3 regions of the Vibrio sp. Vb1574 genome follow, and region 1 is predicted to be linked to each of the others. Evidence: riboswitches for the same ligand, from Rfam matches in the RefSeq annotation. Region 1 holds a riboswitch; each other region holds the start of a gene.

Evidence for each region. Region 1 has a riboswitch for thiamine pyrophosphate ahead of thiC (phosphomethylpyrimidine synthase ThiC). Riboswitches for the same ligand answer to the same signal wherever they lie in the genome.
Region 2: another riboswitch for thiamine pyrophosphate. It lies ahead of thiD (bifunctional hydroxymethylpyrimidine kinase/phosphomethylpyrimidine kinase); the one in region 1 lies ahead of thiC (phosphomethylpyrimidine synthase ThiC).
Region 3: another riboswitch for thiamine pyrophosphate. It lies ahead of thiB (thiamine ABC transporter substrate binding subunit); the one in region 1 lies ahead of thiC (phosphomethylpyrimidine synthase ThiC).

Annotation. Positions count from the first base shown of each region.
Region 1 is NZ_JAWOTC010000048.1:875-6,242, forward strand. It holds gene R7O12_RS20720 (multicopper oxidase family protein) at 1-964, shown strand, start outside; gene crcB (fluoride efflux transporter CrcB) at 1,088-1,471, shown strand; TPP riboswitch at 1,532-1,630, shown strand; gene thiC (phosphomethylpyrimidine synthase ThiC) at 1,794-3,734, shown strand; gene R7O12_RS20735 (thiamine phosphate synthase) at 3,734-5,149, shown strand; gene R7O12_RS20740 (HesA/MoeB/ThiF family protein) at 5,136-5,368, shown strand, end outside.
Region 2 is NZ_JAWOTC010000010.1:1,591-6,958, reverse strand. It holds gene R7O12_RS09355 (ABC transporter permease) at 1-176, opposite strand, end outside; gene R7O12_RS09350 (ABC transporter ATP-binding protein) at 169-924, opposite strand; gene thiD (bifunctional hydroxymethylpyrimidine kinase/phosphomethylpyrimidine kinase) at 914-1,771, opposite strand; TPP riboswitch at 1,869-1,976, opposite strand; gene R7O12_RS09340 (TldD/PmbA family protein) at 2,288-3,673, shown strand; gene R7O12_RS09335 (TldD/PmbA family protein) at 3,673-5,016, shown strand; gene trmY (tRNA (pseudouridine(54)-N(1))-methyltransferase TrmY) at 5,094-5,368, opposite strand, start outside.
Region 3 is NZ_JAWOTC010000025.1:32,641-38,008, forward strand. It holds gene thiQ (thiamine ABC transporter ATP-binding protein) at 1-244, opposite strand, end outside; gene thiP (thiamine/thiamine pyrophosphate ABC transporter permease ThiP) at 244-1,830, opposite strand; gene thiB (thiamine ABC transporter substrate binding subunit) at 1,872-2,864, opposite strand; TPP riboswitch at 2,937-3,073, opposite strand; gene R7O12_RS15480 (flavin prenyltransferase UbiX) at 3,111-3,749, opposite strand; gene mpl (UDP-N-acetylmuramate:L-alanyl-gamma-D-glutamyl-meso-diaminopimelate ligase) at 3,755-5,113, opposite strand.

The sequences.
Region 1 (5,368 bases):
GAAGCAGCTTGGTATGGGCTTAGTCGGGCTAATTGTCGTTGAAGAGGCAGAGCCGGTTCAGTTTGATGAAGAGCATGAAGTCGTCCTCAAGCATTGGCATTTAGACAAACTAGGTCAGTGGAAGAACCTTATGGTGCCGCGCTTGAGCGCTCGTATGGGGACTCCCGGAGAGTGGAGTAGCGTCAATGGTGTGCATGAACCTGTTTATACGCTGAAGCAGAATGCCACTACGCGATTAAGAATTGCTAATGTCGATAATACCATTACTTACCCGATCGCTATTGAAGGTGCAGAGGCTTGGGTTATTGCTATTGATGGTAATCCTGTTAAAGCGCCTTATAAGCTCACTCAGCAAAAAATTGGTCCGGGAATGAGGTTAGATATCGGATTGATTGCTCCGAAGGCTGGAACACGTGTTTATGTGCGTCAAATGAAAGGACGCTTCCCATTCCCTTTGTGCGAGTTTGACGTTGTTGAGTCTGACCTGTCGAACAACCAGAAACTGCCTTTATTACCTCTCAACCCTGTGCCAGATCTCGATTTGAAAAATGCAGAGCAAATCGATTATGTGTTTGAGTGGGAGGGGGCGATCACTCCTGCTGATCAATCGGGCAAAGCGATCCCCCAATTCTGGCTGATGAACAAACGGGCTTGGGAGGGAATGAGCAAAGATAATATTCCAGCGCCGCTTTCAACATTGGAGATTGGAAAAACCTATATCTTCAACCTAAAGAACGTCACCCAATATCATCATCCTATTCATCTTCATGGACACACATTTACGGTTCTTGAGTTAGATGGCAAAAAACTCGACGAACCGTTTCATACCGATACGGTCTTACTTGGAAAAAACGGCAGTGCGAAAGCGGCATTTGTTGCAGATAACCCAGGGCGTTGGATGTACCATTGTCATGTAATTGAACATATGAAGACGGGTTTGATGGGTTACATCGAAGTAAAGTGACTCCTGTAACTTTTAAAATCTTGATAAGTTTTAAGCGCTATACTTTGCTGAATTCTAAGATTGTATAATCACTATTGCCGTAAATTTGATTACAATGTCGCCATTAACTTTTCTGGGGGAATTATGGGACAACTATCCGTTTTGGGTTTTATTGCATTGGGTGGTGCATTTGGTGCATGTTCTCGTTACTTAATTTCTGAACTTTGTGTCATTTTATTGGGGCGTGGTTTTCCATATGGTACGTTAACCGTTAACGTTGTTGGCTCATTTATGATGGGCTTATTGATAGCAGCTTTCGATAATGAACTTTTGGCAACGGAACCTTGGCGACAAGTGATTGGCTTGGGTTTTTTAGGCGCACTAACGACGTTTTCCACCTTCTCGATGGATAATGTGTTGCTCATGCAGCAGGGCGCTTTCTTTAAGATGGGATTGAACGTATTGTTGAATGTCGTGTTAAGTATTTCAGCTGCGTGGATAGGCTTTCAATTATTGATGCGCAGCTAGCAAAGTAGTTAAAAATTGAACAGGTCGGCTTGGTTTCACCAAGCCGTTTTTATATACTGATATCACTTGTCGGAGTGCCATAAGGCTGAGACCGTTAATTCGGGATCCGTTGAACCTGATCAGATTAGAATCTGCGAAGGGAACAAGAGAAGATATTCACACCGGAGTTCTTTCTGGTTGACCTATCAAAAGTCGAATGTTTTTACAGGCAAATATCGTAAGCTTTAACTAGCCTTAATTTGACTCCTCTTGTCGCATCTATCCGCCAAGCATTTTTATCCAATTACTTTTTATCTAGTATAACAAAGCAAGGAAAAATGCTATGTCGAGTCGCAAACAAGCGAGACTGGAAGCAAAACAGTTCATTGATACACTCTCGGTACAACCGTACCCCAATTCAAGCAAAGTCTACGTAGAAGGTTCACGTCCAGATATTCGTGTGCCAATGCGTGAAATATCACTCGCTGATAGCCTTATTGGAGGCACAAAAGAAGCGCCTATTTTCGAACCTAATGAGCCAGTACGCGTTTACGATACCTCGGGTGTATACACAGATCCAGAGCACACCATAGACCTCTATAGCGGCTTACCTAAGCTGAGAGAAGGGTGGATTGAAGAGCGTGCCGATACTGAGCTACTTGATGAAGTAAGCTCGGTGTACACCAAAGAACGCTTAGAAGACGAAACACTAGACGATCTTCGTTACGGTAATCTACCACGTATTCGACGTGCCAAAGATGGCCATTGTGTGACCCAATTGCACTATGCTCGCAAAGGTATTATTACCCCAGAAATGGAATACATCGCGCTGCGTGAAAACATGGGGCGTGCCAAGTATCGCGATGAAGTGCTGAATCAACAGCATCCGGGTCAAAACTTCGGAGCGAACCTACCAAAAGATATTACCGCCGAATTCGTGCGTAAAGAAGTCGCCGAAGGTCGCGCTATTATCCCTTCCAATATTAACCACCCAGAATCCGAACCAATGATCATTGGACGTAACTTTTTGGTCAAAGTGAACGCCAACATCGGTAACTCATCGGTCACTTCTTCGATTGAGGAAGAAGTAGAGAAGTTAGTATGGGCAACGCGCTGGGGTGGCGATACCGTTATGGATCTCTCTACTGGACGTAACATCCACGAAACTCGCGAGTGGATTCTACGTAACAGTCCGGTTCCGATCGGTACCGTACCAATGTATCAAGCGCTTGAGAAAGTGAATGGTGTTGCGGAAAACCTTAACTGGGAAGTGATGCGCGATACCCTGATTGAGCAAGCAGAGCAGGGCGTTGACTACTTTACTATCCATGCCGGTTTACTACTTCGTTATGTGCCAATGACTGCAAAACGCGTTACTGGCATCGTCTCTCGTGGTGGTTCTATCATCGCGAAATGGTGTTTAGCGCATCACCAAGAAAGCTTCTTATATACCCACTTCCTAGAGATCTGTGAAATCTGTGCTAAGTATGATGTGGCACTTTCTCTCGGTGATGGTCTGCGTCCTGGCTCGGTGGCCGATGCTAACGACGAAGCGCAATTTGCAGAGCTTCGTACCCTTGGTGAGTTAACCAAGATAGCGTGGGAATACGACGTACAGGTGATTATCGAAGGTCCTGGTCATGTTCCAATGCACATGATCAAAGAGAACATGGAAGAACAGTTAGAGCACTGCCATGAAGCTCCTTTCTATACCCTTGGCCCATTGACGACAGACGTTGCTCCAGGTTACGACCATATTACTTCAGGTATTGGCGCTGCCATGATTGGCTGGTATGGCTGTGCGATGCTTTGCTACGTCACTCCTAAAGAGCATCTTGGCTTACCAAACAAAGAAGACGTGAAAGTAGGCATGATCACTTACAAGCTTGCTGCACACGCCGCTGATTTAGCGAAAGGGCACCCTGGCGCTCAAGTTCGTGATAACGCGCTGTCTAAAGCTCGCTTCGAGTTCCGCTGGGAAGACCAATTTAACTTGTCGCTCGACCCAGATACTGCTCGTGCTTTCCATGATGAAACCTTGCCTCAAGAGTCCGGCAAAGTTGCTCACTTCTGTTCGATGTGTGGACCAAAGTTCTGCTCGATGAAGATCTCGCAAGAGGTACGAGAGTATGCGAAAGACACTGAGCAAGTTGCTGCGGACCAAGCTATATCGATCAAAATGCTGGATGATCCTCTTGAGGGGATGCGTCAGAAATCGCAAGAATTTAGAGATACAGGTTCTGAACTATACCACCCAGCAGCACATGCCGAGGTAAGTGACTAATGAGCAAAATCCTTATTCCGTCATCATTGATTGAACTGACTGGTTTAGTTCAGCAATGTTTGTTGTTGGCGAAAGAACAGGGTTTTAGCATCGAAGACATTGAGTTGGGTGTGAGCCCAACTCAATCTATTCAGCTTGTTCGCGACCAACAGACCACACGCATAACGACAGATCTTACTGATGGTTATGACTCTGAGCATGAGACTTCATTTGTGCTCTATTACCGCTCTGCGTTATCGGTAGAAGCGTGTGCTAAGCAACCGTCGAAAGCGATTTATATTGGCATTGCTGATACGCAGGTATCCGATGAAAAGGAGAAAGTGCTTCAGCTTGATATCTGGCGTCACCCAATTAACAACGAAGTGAGAGCGCTTTCCGTTAAGTCCAAATTCAACGCAATGTTCGATCCTGAACATCACCTTGCTTGGATAGTAACGCTGACAGTACTCGATTTTCCTATCGAAGATGCGTTAACACTTGCTCGAGGAATGCTAACTCAACAAGCGAATGTTTCACGTGAAACACTGTTGAATGACAACCTTAACGAGGAAAGATCTACTCAGTGGGCTGACCAATTTGATGATTTCCCCACACCTGTACTGGAGGATAACCGACTAGGTATTCAAGTTGGTTGGTCTGCACAAGGCGAAAGCGTTAGCTTTCCAACTCTAACCAAGCAAAGTCTAGGGCTCTATCCAGTCGTTGATGATGTTGCTTGGATTGAGCGTCTACTGCCACTAGGCATCAACACTATTCAACTGCGAATCAAGAACCCACAACAAGCCGATTTAGAACAACAGATCATTCGAGCAATTGAGCTAGGTCGTCAGTATCAAGCACAAGTGTTCATCAATGACTATTGGCAGTTGGCAATCAAGCATGGCGCTTATGGCGTTCACCTAGGACAAGAAGACATAGAAGAATCGAATTTGGCTCAGCTAACTAAAGCCGGTATTCGTCTTGGTCTTTCTACTCATGGTTATTACGAACTACTGCGCATCGTACAAATTCATCCTAGCTACATCGCGCTAGGGCATATTTTCCCAACCACCACAAAACAAATGCCATCGAAACCACAAGGTTTAGTGCGCTTGGAACTGTATCAAAAGCTGATTGATAGCATTCCTTATACAAACACAGAGGCTGCTTTCCGTCCTTCAAAAGACAAAGCAGTTAGTGACAATGTGCTTGGCTTTCCGACGGTTGCGATTGGTGGTATTGACCAATCTAATGCAGCCCAAGTTTGGCAAACAGGTGTTTCTAGTTTGGCAGTTGTGCGAGCTATTACGTTGGCAGAATCACCTCAATCGGTCATCGAGTTCTTCGCACAACTGATGAAGGAAAGACAGCTAACGTTTACTGATAAGAATATTGAGTTGGCGCATAGCAAGAGAGGTGAGCATGCTCACGGATAAGCAGTTCCTTCGCTATCAGCGCCAAGTCGCTCTGCCTGAAATTGCCGAAGTTGGGCAAGAGCGCTTGAGCAAATCGCATGTGCTGATCATCGGTTGTGGTGGGTTAGGAAGTGCTGCGAGTTTGTACTTGGCATCAGCGGGTGTTGGTAAATTGGTTGTGGTCGATAACGATGAAGTTGATAGCAGTAACCTGCAACGCCAGATCATTTATCGTGAACA
Region 2 (5,368 bases), on a different contig from region 1:
AGCACTTCAATTGGTGAAGGTAAGATGAAGCTTGGCATGTCGAATACCACAACAACCAACTGCCACAATCCCAAGATCACCGCTGTGCTAATGACCAAGCGCAGAGCCGGATGGGTCACGCGTTCTTTTTTACTAATGCTTGCCGAAACGGAGTTGTACTGAGTCATATCACTCATAGTCTTTCTCCAATTGATCCAAAATCGCTTGTTGAAGCGCGGCGCACTCTCCATCGAGAACTCGTGGCGGCTTGGAGTCTGGAACGACCAAGTGCTGAGCTTGCGCAGGCGTACCTTGCAGTACATAGAGTTGGTGAGCTAATCGCACCGCTTCTTGTGGGTCGTGGGTAATAAGAACAACGGTCTTATATTTCAGTAATTCGGCAGACAAGGTCTGCAACTTATGGCGAGTAACCGCGTCCAACGCAGAGAAAGGCTCATCCATCAGAACCAGAGGCTTGTCTTGCATCAGAGTGCGAGCAAGGGCAACACGTTGTCTCATGCCGCCAGAGAGCTGAGCTGGCTTAGCATCCGCGTAATCGGCGAGTCCCACTTGGCTTAGTAAAGTCAGTGCACGTTGTCTATTTTGCTCTGGTGCTTGCTCTTGAGAAAATCGAGAACTGAGGCAGACGTTGTCTAACACATTCAACCACGGTAGCAATAAATCCTGCTGAGCCATGTAAGCGATACGGTCATGCAGTGTAGCGCCATCCGTTGTGATGAGTTCGCCATGCCAGTCAACTTGGTCATCCAGCAGGCCAGCTAAGTAACGCAATATTGTGGTTTTCCCGCAGCCACTTCGTCCGAGTAATACCGTCCATTTACCGACGGGAATGGTCATGTTCATTCCTGCTAAAGTCGGTGTTTGGCTGTCTTTGTATCGCAGACTAGCATCGGAAAGCTGAATGCCAATCGCGTTAGCGAACATAAGTATGACCCGCAAAAAAGTGGTTCACAGGGCCATGGCCTTTACCTACATCCAATTCATCAGCGTGCGCGATAGCTTGGCTGATGTACTGCTTACCCAGGTGCACCGCTTTGTGTAGGTTGTTGCCTTGGCCAAGATAAGACGCAATGGCGGAAGAAAGTGTACAGCCTGTGCCATGGGTGTTTTTGGTTGGAAATCGCTTGGCGCTAATTAACTCGGCACTGTCTTGCATGATAAGCAGATCGTTGCTGTTTTCATTTTCTTCAAGGTGACCGCCTTTGAGCAGAATAGCTTTGGCGCCAAGCGCACGAAGGTCGGTAATCATATCGTTCATTTCAGATTCTGATTGAGGCATTGGCTTACCCGTCAATGCTGCGCCTTCGGGTAGGTTAGGGGTAATGATGTCTGCGAGCGGAATCAATTCTTCTTTTAAAGTGCTGATTGCCGACTGTTCCAGTAATAGATCGCCGCTGGTGGCCACCATTACAGGGTCAATCACGAGGTGTTTTGGCTGGTATTGTTTAATTTTGTCAGCAACGACTTTGATGATGTTGGAATCGGCCAGCATGCCCACTTTTACTGCAACGATGTTGAGGTCGGTGAATACCGCATCGAGTTGACTCTCTACATGGTCGAGAGGAATTGGGAAAATCGCAGAGACGCCTTGAGTGTTTTGTGAGGTGATGGCGGTAATCACTGAGCAGGCAAAGCTACCAGTTGCGGACATCGCTTTGATGTCAGCTTGAATACCTGCACCGCCACCACTGTCTGAGCCCGCGATGGTCAATACGATAGGGGTAGGCAAGGCTGGCGTTTGATGTGAATGAGGTTGTGATTGCTGCGTCATGGTCGCTCCTACTACAAGACGTATAGGAACTGACTTTGACCATTGCAGATAGATCGATTTTTCGATCGCTATCGCTTACCTAAGAGGGGCGACGAAAGGCAAAGTGTGCATAGTTCCCTACGTCAGTGCTAACTGAATCAGGTTCAACGGGTCTCGAATTTCGATCTCAGCCAACACTTGTCGTGTGGCCCCCCGACTATTTCGTTCGGATGATAGCAGGACCATTGCGGAAGGGATACGTTTTTTGAGCGTAATTATAATGAGTATTCAATTATGCGAGGTGAGTGATAAAGTAAGCACCTAAATGGTTTGCTGGGTGGAATTTACTAGTGCAACGCTCTGGTGAATGAGCAGAACCTGGAATATTTAATAAATAATCGTGGTCTCGTTAAGCAAGGATTAGCACAAAACAAGGTTAAAAAACTGTTAAAATTTAACGTGTTGCCAATTTAACTTTGTTGAACTTTTTCACAGTTAATTAGGAAGGCTAAGACGATCATCGAGCAAGGAGACTTCATGCTTAATTCTGTAACAGCGAAGTCAGTGATCGATCATGCGCTCTTTTTGGGGGCTGATTTCGCTGAACTATTCGTTGAACATCACCAAACCAACACTGTCCAGATCGCATCTGGTGAGGTGGACAAGGTTAACTCGGGTATCGATTTTGGTATCGGTATTCGTCTCTTCTTCGGTCATAAAGTGCTTTACGGTTACACCAACAGCACAGATGAAACTGAACTTAAACGCGTAACCTCACTGCTTGCTGCAAAAGATAAGCGTGAGCAAATCGCGTCAGCAGGTTCTCTCAATCTGAACCGCTACCCAATACAACATGGTTGCCGCATGCCGCTAGGTAAGGATGCTAACCTAGATTCAAAAATCGCGTTTCTATTGAAAGTTGACCAAGCAGCACGTGCAGAGAGTGAACATATCAGCCAGTTTATTGGCAGCGTGCTTCAGCGCGAACAGCAAGTGTCTATCTTCAACTCAGAAGGCCTACACGTTGACGATACTCGCCACTACATTCGTGTTGCTGGTAACACTGTCGCGCAAAAAGGTAATGAGCAGTCTTCTGGTATGGAAGGTCCTGGCGCTCTTGCTGGTTGGGAATTCAGTGAACAGCTTGATGCCAAAGAGCTAGGTCAAACTATCGCGCAGCAAGCGTTAGTAAAACTTGGCGCGGATGCTTGTCCATCGGGTGAAATGCCGGTGGTGATTGGTAACGGCTTTGGCGGCGTTATCTTCCATGAAGCATGTGGTCACTTGCTAGAAACCACTTCAGTTGCGAAGAAAGCATCAGTCTTCCACGACAAGATGGGCGAAATGGTTGCTCACACCGCAGTGAATGCAGTCGATGATGGCACCATGACCAACGAATGGGGCTCGATTCACATTGATGATGAAGGTATGAAGACTCAGCGCACTCAACTGATCAAAGACGGTAAGCTAACCAGCTTCATGGTCGATAAAATGGGTGGCATGAAGACAGGTTATGAGCCTACGGGTTCTGGTCGTCGTCAAAACTACAAGTTCGCACCAACCTCGCGCATGCGTAACACCTTTATCGAAGAGGGCGAGCATTCACTTAATGACATGCTGGCAGGCATCGAACGTGGTATCTATGCGAAGAAGATGGGCGGTGGCTCTGTTCAACCGGGTACGGGGGAGTTTAACTTTGCTGTTCGTGAAGCCTACCTCATTGAAAATGGCAAAATCACCAAGCCTCTGAAAACAGCAACGCTGATCAGCACGGGTCCAAAAGTGTTGAAAGAAATCAGCATGGTCGGCAAAGACATGGCGCTTGCGCCGGGCATGTGTGGTTCCGTGAGTGGTTCAGTACCAACAACTGTCGGTCAGCCAACGCTGAAAGTAGATAACATTCTGGTAGGAGGCGGTAACTAATGAGCCAAGAACAACAACTTCTTAATGCGGTTGATTACGTCCTATCAGAAGCAAAACGCCAAGGTGCAGAAGCGGACGTCATTGTAAACCGTAACAGTAGCTTTTCTTTGAAAGCGAACCAAGGAAAGCTGGATGAGTACAAAGTAAGCTCAAGCCAAGTTCTGGGTGTTCGTGTTGTGAAAGATGCGCGTGTTGCAACAAGCTATTCTGAGTCGTTAGAGCAACCAAGCTTGGATTTGATGCTGACCAACGCACTGCAAAGCGCTCGCTTTTCCAAGCAAGATGAACATCAGACGATTAGTTGCGTGAACAGTCAAATCGCGACTGATGTTGCTGAGATTGCGCAAGAAGATACAACTTCTGTTGACGAAAAAATCGAACTGTCTCTCGCTCTTGAGCAAGGCGTAGTGGCTCTGCCTCACGCCTCTAGCGCACCTTACAATGGTTACAGCGATGGCGAAACACAACTGATCATTGCCAATACTCAAGGCACATTGTGTCAACACTTCGAGCGCTCGTTCACTTGTTACGCGTATACCTTGTTTGAAAAAGACGGCAAACAGTCAATGGCGGGTAGAATGTCACTGGGTCGCCGTTTTGATGAGTTGAATCCAGCTTACTGTATCGAGGGTGGCTACAACCTTGCTCGCGATCTTCTTGAAGGCGCACCGGTTGCGACGGGTAACTACCCTGCTATCTTCCACATCAATGCGCTAGCAAGTTTATTCGGTGCTTTCGGCAGTGCTTTCTCTGGCGTAAGCGCGATGAAAGGCATTACGCCACTGGGTGACAAGCTTGGTCAACGTGTTGCGAGTGATTTAATTACCTTTACTGATACGGCTTACATGCCAAATGGTATGGCAATCGCGAGTTTTGATAGTGAAGGCTTCGCTACTCAAGATAATGTCATGATTGCTAATGGTGAGTTGAAAACCTTGCTACACAATAGCCAGACCGCAAGTTACTTGGGCGCAGTCTCGACAGCAAGTGCCGCTCGCGGTGCAAAATCGAGCCTAGACGTATCAGCGAATCACAAAGTGATTGCGACGGGTAACAGCAGTGCGTCAGAAGTAAAAGCGGGTGAGTACCTAGAGTTAGTCGAACTTCAAGGTGTCCATTCTGGTGCGGATGCAGTGAGTGGTGATTTCTCATTTGGCGCGAGTGGTTTCTTGTGCCGTGATGGTAAGCGCATTCAACCAGTTCGTGGGATCACGGTAGCGGGTAACTTCTACAATATGCTGCAAGAAGTTGAGGCAGTAGGTGATACTCAGCTAATTAACGATAGCCGAACTTTCTTCTCGCCAGACGTTCGTTTTGCTCGTTTGAGCATTGGTGGTAAGTAAACTTAGCATTACTATAGAAACAAAAAGAGGACTCAATAGAGTCCTCTTTCATTATCTAGCAACGTGTGCGCGAATAACTAGAATTCGCGTATGTCCAACTCATTGTGGATCAATACTACACACTGAGAAGCGAAAAGCATCTTAGGACCTAAGCTGATCTTCTCTGTGCCAAGGCGCTTTAAGCTGTTAAAAGACTTTTTCGGCATCGGTATATGGTCAGTTAGCAAGAAACATGGATTTTCACCAATTTCTGCATCACGAACAAATTCGCCTTTCTTATCCAGCATATATAGTTGGTGATCTTCTGCCAGTTCTTGTACTAGGCGTTCAGAGCTCACTGTACGAACGGTAA
Region 3 (5,368 bases), on a different contig from region 1:
AATTGTGCTCTTGGAACAACATAGAGAACGGACGCAGATAAGGCTCTTTACGCACAATGGACTCACCATCAACACAAATATCACCACGGTCAGGATGGATGAATCCTGCCACCAACGCCAGCAAGGTTGACTTCCCTGCCCCACTTGGTCCCATCAGCGACACAATCTGTCCTTGCTCAATCGTTAAGTCAAAAAGAAACAGTTCACGTTGGTAGGTGTACTGCACATCATCCAACACTAACATTACGCTCTCTCCTTCGTTTTCAATACTTTCTCAATCAAGGCAAAACAGCCCACACTCAACAACAATAAGGTCACCGATACCACCGCAGCCGCGTCCATCTGATAGCTGCCAAGCAGCTGGAATAAATACAGAGGTAAAGTGCGGAACTCTTGTCCGCCAAACAACGCAATAGCACTTAAATCGCCAATCGCAAACATAAAGCTGATCGCAAACGCATGTGCAAACGGCTTGCGTAGCGCCTGCCACTCCACCACTTTAAACCGTTGCCAGCCACGCATGCCTAAGCTGGCACATACATACTGATACTGTTGTTCAATGTGCAGCATTGGCTGCGCTAGCGTTTTGATCACGTAAGGCAAAGCCATCAAACCGTTCACCAAAATCACGACAAAAAATGCCAAGCTAAAAACATCGGTAAATGCGCGCAGTAGTAAGAATAAACCGGTGCTAATCACCAGACCTGGAGTCACCAAAATAACGGTGCCGATTAACTCAATCTGATCGGCTCGCGTGTTTTTGTACTGCAACCGCCAACGGCGACTGGTCAATAGTATGGACACCCCTGCAGCGACCGCAAGCGCGCTAGCGACACAGGCGACTTTGAGGGAGTTCAATAGCGCAGACCAAAAACGCTCATCGGTTAATACTGTCCAAACTTGTTGGTTGATGCCACTCAGTAACACCATCAATAACGGCGGTATTACCAGTAAAAAGGCACCTATGATCCAAAAGCTATCCCAAGCTTTTGACCACCCATGATCCTTCGTTAAATATTGCTGTACCGATGTGCTTCCAGCACTGATAGAAACAGGCCTTGTTAACTTCTGCACTCCAATAGCAAGCAGTCCACATAACAGCATCTGCCACAGCGCCAATAACGCCCCAGCTTGTAAATCAAAATCAAACTTAATCGCTTGGTAAATGGCCAATTCAATGGTGGTGGATTTTGGCCCGCCCCCCAACGCCATTACAGTGGCAAAACTGGTAAAGCACAACATAAACACCAACCCACAAACGTGGGGAAGCTGCTGCCTTAAACGCGGCCATTCTACCCAGCGAAACTTATCCCAATGGCTCATCCCAAGATGCGCGCAAAGCTTATGCTGCTCGGCAGGAATAGACTCCAAGGCTTGCAGAAGCAATCGTGCCGCGTAAGGTAAATTAAAGAACACATGGGCGAGTAAAATGCCGTTCAAACCGTAAATAGAGAATGGCAGTTTAGTGTCGAAACTTTGCAACCACTGCGCCAACAAACCACTGTTGCCATAAATCGCTAACAGCCCAAAAACACCAACCAAAACCGGCAAAACCAGTGTCGATGCAAACAGCTTAAGCAGTAATGATTTACCAATAAATTGGCGACGCGAAAGTGCGTGCGCTACTGGAATGGCAAAGCCAACACTGAGCAATGTGGAAAGAAACGCTTGGTAGAAACTGAACTTGGTGACATGTTGATAGTACGGGTCGCCCCATACCACAGACACATCAAGTGAAGGGGCTTGAACAATCAAAGCACCTAGGGCAGAAATAACAAAGGTCGCGATGATCATCGCGACCCCTAAACCTATTTTTGGAACAGAATTCAAAGGTAAAACCTATCTCATTCAGATGAGGATGGAAACGTCAGCTAAAACGTCAATGCGCTTTGCCATTCGCGAATCCAAGACTTACGCATTTTTGCCACTTCATCAGCACTAAAGCTCAACGACTTGCTTGGAACACTCAAAGTTTCAAAACCTTTAGGTAACTCAACGTCAGTGACTGGGTACATCCAGTTACCCGTTGGCATCGCCGATTGGAACTCATCACTTAAAATGAAACTCATAAATTGATCAGCAAGTTCTGAATTTTTTGCCCCTTTCACTTTGGCGGCTACTTCAACTTGCATGTAGTGGCCTTCAGCAAAATTCGCCGTAGCAAACTTCGAATCGTTTTCCGCAATTAAGTGGTACGCAGGTGAAGTGGTGTAAGAAAGCACTAAATCGGACTCACCATTGAGGAACATAGAATACGCCTCAGACCAACCTTTCGTGACCGTTACGGTTTTGCTCGCTAGCTTCTGCCACGCTTGCGTCACATCGTCGCCATAAATAGATTTCATCCATAGCATTAAGCCTTGGCCCGGCGTTGAAGTCCGCGGATCTTGGTAAATCACTTTCAGATCGTTGCGCGTTTCCACCAGCTCTTTCATGCTTTTCGGCGGATTAGCCAGTTTCTCTTTGTTGTACACAAACGCGAAGTAGCCGTAATCGTACGGTACAAACGTCGTGTCACTCCAACCGTTTGGTAACACTGTGTTAGCCGTATCCACATTGTGCTCGGCAAGCAGATCGGTTTTCTTCGCTTCTGCCATCAGATTGTTATCCAAACCTAATACGATGTCCGCTTTGCTATTACCGCCTTCAAGACGAAGACGATTCAGAATCGACACACCATCATCCAACGCTACGAAGTTAACGTCACAGCCACATTTTGCTTCAAAAGCTTGCTCGATTTTAGGACCCGGCCCCCAATCTGCGGCAAAAGAGTCGTAGGTATAGATGGTTAATGTGTTTTCAGCGGCAAACGCTGAAGTAGAGGTGATTGCAGCTAGGGCAATCAGATTTAGAGTGGGTTTCACAGCTCGCTCTCCATGATTATTTCAGAGAAATAAGTTGAGCGGCACAGGGTTTGAGGCGGCTATTAAGGACTTCCAATATCCAGACTCAATTCCTACGCCAGCATTATCTGGTTCAGGTAATACGGGTCCCTAGTTAAACACTTAGGTCTCAGCGCCCCAATGCATTGATTGACTCAATGCTAAATGGGTTTGCTCCCCGATGAGTTGGATGGATTGTAAAGGTATTTGAGTGGTTACACAATCAGCTCACGAGCGCTGGTCATAACCCCAACGAGGCACCAAACCTTGCTCAATACCTAAGTGGTCGAGAATTCTCGCCACCATAAAATCCACTAAGTCTTCAATGCTCTTTGGCTGATGATAGAAGCCCGGAGCCGCTGGCATGATGGTGACGCCCATTTGCGACAGTTTGTGCATGTTCTCCAGATGTAGCGTTGAAAATGGTGTTTCGCGAACCACGAGCAACAGCTGCCCGCGCTCTTTCATTACCACATCAGCGGCCCGCTCGATCAAGTTATCTGACATACCATGCGCAATCGCTGCAACGCTTCCCGCAGAACATGGGCAAACCACCATTTGCTTTGGTGCAGCAGAACCAGACGCAACCGGTGAGAACCAGTCATCTTTACCGCAAACGGTGATGTTATCGGGATTGCAGTTCAGGTGCTCTACCAATGCTTGCTGCGCCGCTTCTGGGCCACTTGGTAGCTTAAGATTATGCTCGGTTGCCATCACAACACGAGCTGCCGAAGAAATCAGAACGTAGACATGATAATCCGCCGCAACCAAGCATTCTAAAAGACGAAGGCCGTAGGGAGCACCAGAAGCCCCCGTTAATGCCAACGTGATGGCTTTTTTATGAGAGGGTTGTGTTTTGTTTTGCATATAAATCAGGCTTTTTGTTTTAACTGCTCAAGAAGTTTTCCGTGAATACCACCAAAGCCACCGTTGCTCATGACTAGAATTTGGTCACCTGGTCGCGCACGTTCGACGATCTTGGCTACAAAGTTATCTATATCCGCATCGACAAACGCTGGCTGTTTGCATTGGTCGGCAATGTCTTGCACAGACCACTCGATATTATCTGGCTGGAACAAGAAGACTTCATCTGCACTGTGTAGTGACTCTGCAAGTGTGTTTTTGTGTACACCACGCTTCATGGTGGCAGACCGCGGCTCTAACACAGCAAGGATGCGTTTTTCACCTACCTTGTTACGCAAACCACCGACAGTAAGTTCAATTGCCGTTGGGTGATGCGCAAAATCATCGTAAACCGTCACACCTTGTTCTTCACCTTTCAGCTCTAAACGGCGCTTGGTATTGATGAAACGCCCTAATGCCTGGCAAGCAAGATCCGGAGTGACTCCAACATGTCGTGCAGCAGCGATTGCCATCAGCGCATTATCCACATTGTGGTCACCCACCAAATTCCATTCGACGGTACCAACCTTCTCACCTTGCAACGCAACGTCAAACTTTGAGCCATCAAGCACTAATTTGTGCGCTTGCCAGTCGCCATCAACACCTGAAAACTGCTTTTCTGTCCAGCAACCACGCTCTAATACATCCGCTAACGCTTGATCCTGCCTCGGCGCTAAGATCAATCCATTGCCCGGTACAGTTCGCACTAAATGATGGAATTGGCGTTTGATCGCCTCTAGATCATCGAAGATATCAGCATGATCGAACTCAAGGTTATTCATGATTAAAGTGCGAGGATGGTAATGCACAAACTTAGAACGCTTATCGAAAAAAGCACTGTCATATTCGTCCGCTTCAACGACAAAAAACATGCTTTCACCCAAACGAGCAGACACTCCGAAGTTACCGAGTACCCCACCGACTAAGAAACCCGGTTGATAACCACAATCTTCAAGTATCCAGGCAAGCATGCTCGACGTGGTCGTTTTCCCATGTGTACCCGATACCGCCAATACCCACCGATCATGCAGCAAAAACTCGTTGAGCCACTGCGGACCAGAGGTGTAGCGCATGTTAGTGTTGAGCACATGCTCGACACAAGGGTTGCCACGGCTCATCGCATTACCAATCACCACAAGATCTGGTTGAGGGTCGAGTTGAGACGGGTCAAAGCCTTCAATAATTTCAATACCTTGAGACTCAAGCAGTGTGCTCATTGGCGGATAAACGTTGGCATCAGAACCAGTGACTTTATGTCCTAATTGGCGCGCTAGAATCGCTGCGCCGCCCATAAATGTGCCACAGATACCCAAGATATGAATGTGCATAAACTAAACCTTGTAATGCGTTTTTTAATGCTTTCATTATCGCGATTACCGCCTGAAAAGCGAGTGACTTTAGCCTTCTTCTTGCAGTCCCTTTCACAAATATGACAAGGTTGAACACAGACTGTACAACCTCTTGCTTACTGATGAATCCCTCAAACAAGTCTACAAATAAATTGAGATCTCAAACAGTTACTTCATTACCATTAAAAAGATCTGCGACTTAAACTTACATCCAGCGCAATCGTTTAACATCCA